Regions from separate parts of the Subtercola boreus genome, predicted to be linked through region 2. Evidence: predicted binding sites of a transcription regulator. Region 2 holds the regulator's gene; the other holds the start of a gene.
What was found. The regulator HspR, encoded in region 2, represses chaperone genes until heat shock. The targets are predictions, from matches to a motif close to AAGTTGAGTCNNNNNGACTCAACTT.

Region 1: FB464_RS07465 (Hsp20/alpha crystallin family protein) is a predicted target of HspR. The motif match lies at 1,606-1,630, and genes of this name have one in related genera.

Annotation. Positions count from the first base shown of each region.
Region 1 covers NZ_VFOO01000001.1:1,591,504-1,594,907, forward strand. The annotation lists gene FB464_RS19755 (hypothetical protein) at 488-664, shown strand; gene FB464_RS07465 (Hsp20/alpha crystallin family protein) at 1,153-1,584, opposite strand; gene FB464_RS07470 (TMEM175 family protein) at 1,717-2,391, opposite strand; gene FB464_RS07475 (alpha/beta fold hydrolase) at 2,594-3,127, shown strand; gene FB464_RS07480 (phosphohydrolase) at 3,151-3,404, shown strand, end outside.
Region 2 covers NZ_VFOO01000001.1:3,557,022-3,560,425, reverse strand. The annotation lists gene mptB (polyprenol phosphomannose-dependent alpha 1,6 mannosyltransferase MptB) at 1-484, shown strand, start outside; gene FB464_RS16660 (hypothetical protein) at 486-1,367, opposite strand; gene FB464_RS16655 (heat shock protein transcriptional repressor HspR) at 1,420-1,836, opposite strand; gene FB464_RS16650 (DnaJ C-terminal domain-containing protein) at 1,921-2,934, opposite strand; gene FB464_RS16645 (nucleotide exchange factor GrpE) at 2,927-3,404, opposite strand, start outside.

The sequences.
Region 1 (3,404 bases), 2.0 Mb from region 2:
TGGCAGCCCAACCTGTATGATGAGTACTAATCATGTTACGTCGCTCTCACCGTTGCCCGCTGATCCTTTGGGTGCTGGGTGGCATAGCGATCGGTGCGATCGCGCGAGGCTTCTTCCCCCCGTTCACACTCGACGACCCGTTCTGGCGTCAATTCTGGAGCGGACCGCCTGCCGCCGGAATCTTCGCGCTTCTCGGTGCGGGTGTCGCCTTCGCTGCGGCCCGCGTCGGTGCGCGAACTGCGCGACGTAGTGCTGAGCGACAAGAGTGGTGGGATCGAGCCGAATGGGCTCTGAACCTCGCACGTTCGCGAGTGGGCTCCGACCGCGACCTCGGGCTCCGAACGCTTGCAGTGCTGCAGAGCGACGCAACCGCGACCGAATTACAGATGATTGTCGCCGTGACAGAGTCCGTCGTCGGTGGGGACGATCTTCCAGATGTGGACATTCCGTCACCACTCGCCCAGAATTGACCTAGGAGGTACCGATCGTGAGTGAGTCCAAGCGCCCCAGCGTGTTAGCGGGGCTGATCGCCGAAGGCAAGGCCGATCCCATCACTGCTGAAGAGCGCGCCATCGTTGCCGAGATCAGGGCGTACTACGAGAAGAAGTTCGGGCGCCGTGCCGACGGCGGCTCAGCCGACCGGGGCATTCCCAAGTCAGCCTGACTGCTCGTCTCAGTCGACCCGAACACCAAGAGCCGGGCCGGCTGCGAGCCCTCCTCGGCTGAAACTTGCGCTCATCGCCCATTCGAGCAGAGGCATTCGAACCGAGAGAACGACGGAGGGAAGCGAGCCGTTCTCGAGCTCGCTTCCCTCCGTTCTGAGTGCGGTTATGGGTACTGCGGGGGCGACCTGGTCCACGGGTCGACCGTCGAGGCACGCACCACGCCTTTCGGGCCCCCGGGAGCTGCTGAGCGGTGACGCGGGTGGTCCGGGCGATCTGTGGTGCAGCCGGTTTTCACTACTGAGGGCCAGTTCTCGCGGATGATCATCCAGAAGGCGAGGTCGACGAGTTCCTGATCGCCGGAGACGATTTCTGCGAACCGCTCATCGACCGACTCTTTCGACACGGAATCGGCTGTATACACGCGCACAACACCTCCCATCCTGCGCGTGGGGGGCCGGAGGTGGGAGACTCCACCCCCGGCCGTCCGTCAGACGGAGATCGTCTTCTGTTCGGCGGCCCTGTCAGGTGTGCCGACCTGGATCTTGCGGGGTTTCGCTTTCTCGCTGACCGGGATGATCACCGACAGCACCCCATTGTCGTAGGTTGCCGAGATGCTCTCCGATGCGACGCCCTCGCCGAGACTGAACTGGCGGAGGTAGGTGCCGTTGGGTCGCTCCTGCACCAGCCACTTCGCGCCCTCCTGGGTCGCGGCGGTGCGCTGGGCGCGAATGGTGAGCAGCTGACCGTCCACATCCACGTCGACGGAGCCCGGGTCGATGCCGGGGAGGTCGGCGTTCAGAATGTACCGGTCGCCGTCTCGATAGAGATCGACGGGCATGAACTTCGGCCCCGGGCGGAACTGGAGCAGGTTGCCGGTGAGGCGGTCCAGTTCGCTGAAAGGATCAAAAGACATTGCCATAATGAGGATTCCCCTTCCACGTGTGTGAGTCGGTGTGACTCAATTTCTGCAGAAAATGCTAGCACTCGATCCCTGAGAGTGCCAACAACTTTTCGGCAGAAATTTGGCGGCGTGCCACCGACCGCGCCAACCTCAGTCGTCTTCCGTCGGCTCCGACGCTGCGGGCTCCCGCGCCTCGGGGTCCGGCGCCGCGGCCGCCTCGCGCTCGAAGAGCCGCGCCAGCAGGAACGCCGCCGCAACGACGAGGTACAGCACGAGGGCCGCGAGGGGCGAGAAGATCGCCACGACGACGCTTACCACCGCGACGATGAGGGTGCCGGCCGAGTACAACGCGTGCCGCCGCATCCACGCGACATCCGTGGCGGTGTTCAGCAGCTCCGGATGCCGTGCCAAGTAGAGGTCGAGAGCGACCCACGGCAGGCTGATCACCGCGGCCACGACGGCGAAGACGACCATGGCGGCGAACTGGGCGTCGTGGTCGCCCTCGGTCAGGGCGTCGGAGATGAGCGCGGTGGGCCAGGGCACGAGGGAGGCACCGAGCAGCAGGCCGAGGTTCAGAACCAGCAGAACAGGGGTGGTCCGGGAGACCCGCGCCAGCTCCTCGTTGTGGTTCAGCCAGATGATGCCGATCGTGAAGAAGGCGGCGAGGTAGGCGAGGTAGGTGGGCCAGTGGTCGAGCAACTGCTCGGGCGACTGGGCACCGCTCGGCAGAAGGTCCAGCACGAGCAGCGTCATGACGATCGCGAGCACCGCGTCGCTGAACGCCTCGAGCCGGCCGATTCCGTTGCGCTTCGTCAGGATCCCCATGCCACGAATCTAGCCATGATGCGGTGAGACGGGTAAAGATCATCCGGATCCCGCGGTGAGCAGGAAAGGATCAAAACTCACGGCTTCGCGAGAATGGCTGCGCCGAGACATCCTCGTCGCTGAGATCTGGCGGCGGACCGGGTGAGAGGCGGGGGCGGGCAGGTGCGCCGGTTCGGCGGCGCGCTCTCGTATATTGGGAGCAATGAGCGAGAAACAGATATTCACGTCGGGCGAGCGATCCTTCGCATTTGCGGTTGAAGGGACGGGCCCTGCGCTCGTGCTCGTGGCCGACCGGGGATCCGACCTCGATGGCCTCGGGACGATCTCCCACCTTGTCTCCGCAGCAGACTTTCGCGTGGTGCGCATCGAGACCGACACGGCACAGGATGTCGTCGACGTGCTCGACGGTCTCGACATCGAACATGCGTGGATCGGTGGCCACGGCAGCGGCGGAGTGGTTGCACGTACCGTTGCCATCGAGAACCACGATCGCGTGAACGGCGTGCTGCTGCTGGGCGTGGATGACGGGGCGCCTGCGCTGGCCGAGGGCATTCCGGTGCTTGTTGTGCAGGCGACCGACGATGACGTCACTCCCCCGGCCAACGGCACGGCTCTGCGCGACTCCGCCCCGGGGCTTGTGAGTGTCGTCGAGATCGAAGGCGGGGGTCACCGGTTCCCCGAGACGCGCGCTGGGGAGACCGCCTGGGCGATTGAGGACTACCTCGACTGGGACTGAGCCGCCCTCGCTAGGCTCGAACCATGTCAGACGGATTCGACGCCGCACAGCTCGCCGATCATCCGACCGGCCGTGAAACGGTTGCGGCGGCGCGCGCGATCGCGACCATCGCCCACCACGATCAGGTCGACAAGCTCGGGGCCGCCTACATCGAGCATCCGGGGCGCGTTGCTGCGCAGCTCAGCGATCCCACCGAGGTCGCTGCGGCGTGGTTGCACGACGTCATCGAAGACACGGAGATCACGGCCGAGAACCTGCTCGCTGCGGGGATCCCTGC
Region 2 (3,404 bases):
CGCCGACATCATCAAGTTCGCCGCCATCGGGGTCATGGTCATCGTCGTGGCGTGGGTGATGCTCACGAAACGTAACCTCGACCCGCTGATGCGCCTCGCCCTGGCGTTCACCGCCACGGTCATCCTTTCGCCGGTCATCCACCCCTGGTATGCGGCGTGGTGCATCATCCTGTTCGCGGTCGTCGGCATCCGCGAGGGGCTGGCGACGCATCTGGCGGTCTCTGCATCGATCTTCTTCGCGTGTGTGAGCATCGCCGAGGGCATGGACATCTCGGATGCGGTGCAGGGCGACATCCTGGGCTACGTGATCCGCACGGTGTTCATTACGGGCGGCGGTGTGGCGCTGATCATCGCGTACTGCATCCACGAGGAGCTCTCCGTGGGGCTGATCGTGCGGCGGATCCGAACCTACCGGGAGCGACGCGCGGTCGCGAAGCTGCACCGCGCCGCTGCGGGGGCCGGGAACACCCGCACCTCGGTCTGACCTACAGGCCGAGCTTCTGCACCCAGTACGACAGGAACGCCGCTCCAGCCTCATCGTGGATGAGGTCACCCTCGACGATCACCTGGTACGGCTTCTGGAGGATGCCGTCGGCCGGCCGCACGTCCACGTGCGCCACCTCGTATCCGGCACCGTGCAGGTAGTCGGCCATCTTGTAGTCGCTCCGCGAGTCGCCGACGGTACGCCAGACGAGGGGCAGGTCACCCTGCTCCTCGAAGAAGCCGACCGCACGCTCGGCACCCCTGTCCTTGTCGAGGGTGACCGATTCCACGTCGGTCGAGATGATCGTGGGGTCGAGCCGGAACGGGATGTCGCCGGCCGCATTCGGGGCCTCCCGGTCGCCGTAGCGTGCTCCGAGCCCCCGCTCGACGAGCGCCGCATAGGCGACCTCGTTGTACTCCAGCTGCAGCGGGCGGTACTCCTCCGCACTCAGCTCCGTCCTCTGCTCGACCGAGACCATCGCGCGCTTGCCTTCGTCGAAGAACATCGAGTCGCTGAAGCGCGCCTCGACGAGCGAGCGGATGTGCGAGCGGAACTCGCCCGGCAACGCCACCGTTGCATCGATCTCGACGGGCTGCGGGCCGGTGGGAGCCATCGCGAACCAGACGGCACCCTTCTCGCAGACCACGAACATCCGTCCCCCTCCGGCGAGCGCGTCGTCGAGTCCCGCGGCCCGGAGCGGCGCCACGACCTCGTCGAGCACGAAGTCCGCCGAGCGGCCGGTGATGAACGCGATCGGGACACCCGCCGCCGCCAGCGTCACGAGATCGGCAAGGATGCTCGGGATGGCGATCGACCGGGAGACGGGCGACGCGATCGGTCCGTCGATGTCGAGCAGCAGACCGAGCGCGGGGGTGTTCGTCATGCCCCCATTCTTGCAAGGTTCGACAGCACGCCCGTTCACGTCCCCCGGGTTGTCAGGGGCGCCAGACCACGACCTCCGTGCGGCGCTGGCTGCGCGTGCCGTTCTTCAACGACACGATCTCGCCCTCGGCTCCGGCCGCGAAGACGCGGCGCCCGGGGCGGTTCAGCAGTTCGTCGGCGAGCGCCGACTCGAGCTCGCGTACGCGACGCGCGAGCTCCTGGTTGAGGTTCTCGAGCTCCAGGATGCGCCGGATCCCTTCGAGCGTGATGCCCTCGGAGCCGAGCCGCGCGATCTCGCGCAGTTGCATCACGTCGCGGAGCGAGTAGCGTCGCGACTTGCCGGCCGTTCGGCTCGGATTGACGAGCCCCAGCCGGTCGTACTGCCGGAGTGTCTGCGGGTGCATCTCGGCGAGCTCGGCAGCGACGGCGATGGCGAAGAGAGGCGCGTTCTCATCGACGGGCTGTGGCACGGGTATTCCTTCGTCGTCGTGGTGAGTCTGGGCGCGGGTGAGGGTTCCGGATGATCGGGGGCACGATCATCCGGAACGTGGCGCTCACTCCCGTGCTTTCGCGAGCAGTTCCGCTCGCGGGTTCTCGTTCGGTTCGAGCGCATGGAAGGCCAACAGCGCCTCGCGCGCCTCGTCGGACAGGTGCGACGGAACGGCGACCTGCACGACGGCGAGCAGGTCGCCCGTGCCCTTCGGCGTCTCGACGCCCCGGCCCTTGACGCGGAGCACCCGGCCGCTCGGCGTTCCGGGACCGACACGCAACTTCACGGGGTCTCCCCCGAGAGTCGGCACCTCGATCGTGGCGCCGAGCGTCGCCTCGACGAACGTCACGGGGACGTTCACCCGGAGGTTCAGCCCGTCGCGGTCGAAGACAGGGTGCTTGCGTACAGCCACCGTGAGCACGATGTCTCCGGGTTCGCCGCCGTCCTGGCTCTTCTCACCCTTGCCGCGCAGCTTGATCTTCTGCCCGTCGGAGACACCCGCCGGGATCTTCACCGTGATGGTGGTTCCCTCGGCGGTCTGCAGCTTGATCGTGTCACCCTTGGTCGCCGTGACGAAGTCGACCGTGGTGCGGGCCGTGACGTCGCGGCCGCGGGTCGGTCCGCCGTAGCCGCGGAAACCGCCGCTCGGCTGGCCGAAGCCGCGGTTGCCACCGAACATGCCACCGAGCAGATCGTCGTAGCCGGCCTGCTGGAAGCTGTAGTTCGAACCGGCACTGCCGCCCGCACTGCCCCCACGGCCGGCGCCGCCGCCGAACATTCCGCCGAAGACGTCTTCGAAACCGCCCGACTGGCCCTGGCCACCCGCCGTGAAGCGGGCACCGGAACCCATCGCACGGATCTGGTCGTACTCCTTGCGCTGTTCAGCGTCGGCGAGCACCGAGTTGGCCTCGCTGATCTCCTTGAACTTCGCCTCGGCGGCAGCATCGCCCGGGTTGGAGTCCGGGTGGTACTGCCGGGCGAGTTTGCGGTACTGCTTCTTCAGGTCGGCCGCAGAGACGTCTTTGGATACACCGAGTACCTTGTAGAAGTCTTTGTCGAACCAGTCCTGGCTAGCCATTCGGCACCGCGACGACAACCTTGGCCGCCCGCAGCAGGGTCGAACCGAGGTAGTACCCCGTCTCGACGACGTCGGCGATGGTGGCCACCTCGACGCCCGCGGTCGGCTGCTGGAAGATCGCTTCGTGCTCCTTCGGGTCGAAGACCTCACCGGCCGCCCCGAAGGGCTTCAGGCCGAGGCGCTCGACACCGGTGCGGAGTTTGCCCGCGATGGAGGCGAACGGCCCGTCCGCGAGATCGCCGTGCTTCTCGGCACGGTCGAGGTCGTCGAGAACGGGAAGCAGGATCTTCACCACGTCACCCACGGTGCGCTCCCGCTCAACCTCACGGTTGGCTTCGGTGCGCTTGCGGTAGTTGGCGTATTCGGCGGTGACCCGTTGCAGGTCGCCGAGCCGCTCCGCAGCGAGATCGTCGGCCTGCCCGGAGCTCACGGCGTCGAGAAAGCTCAGGTCGTCGTCGTTCAACGAACCA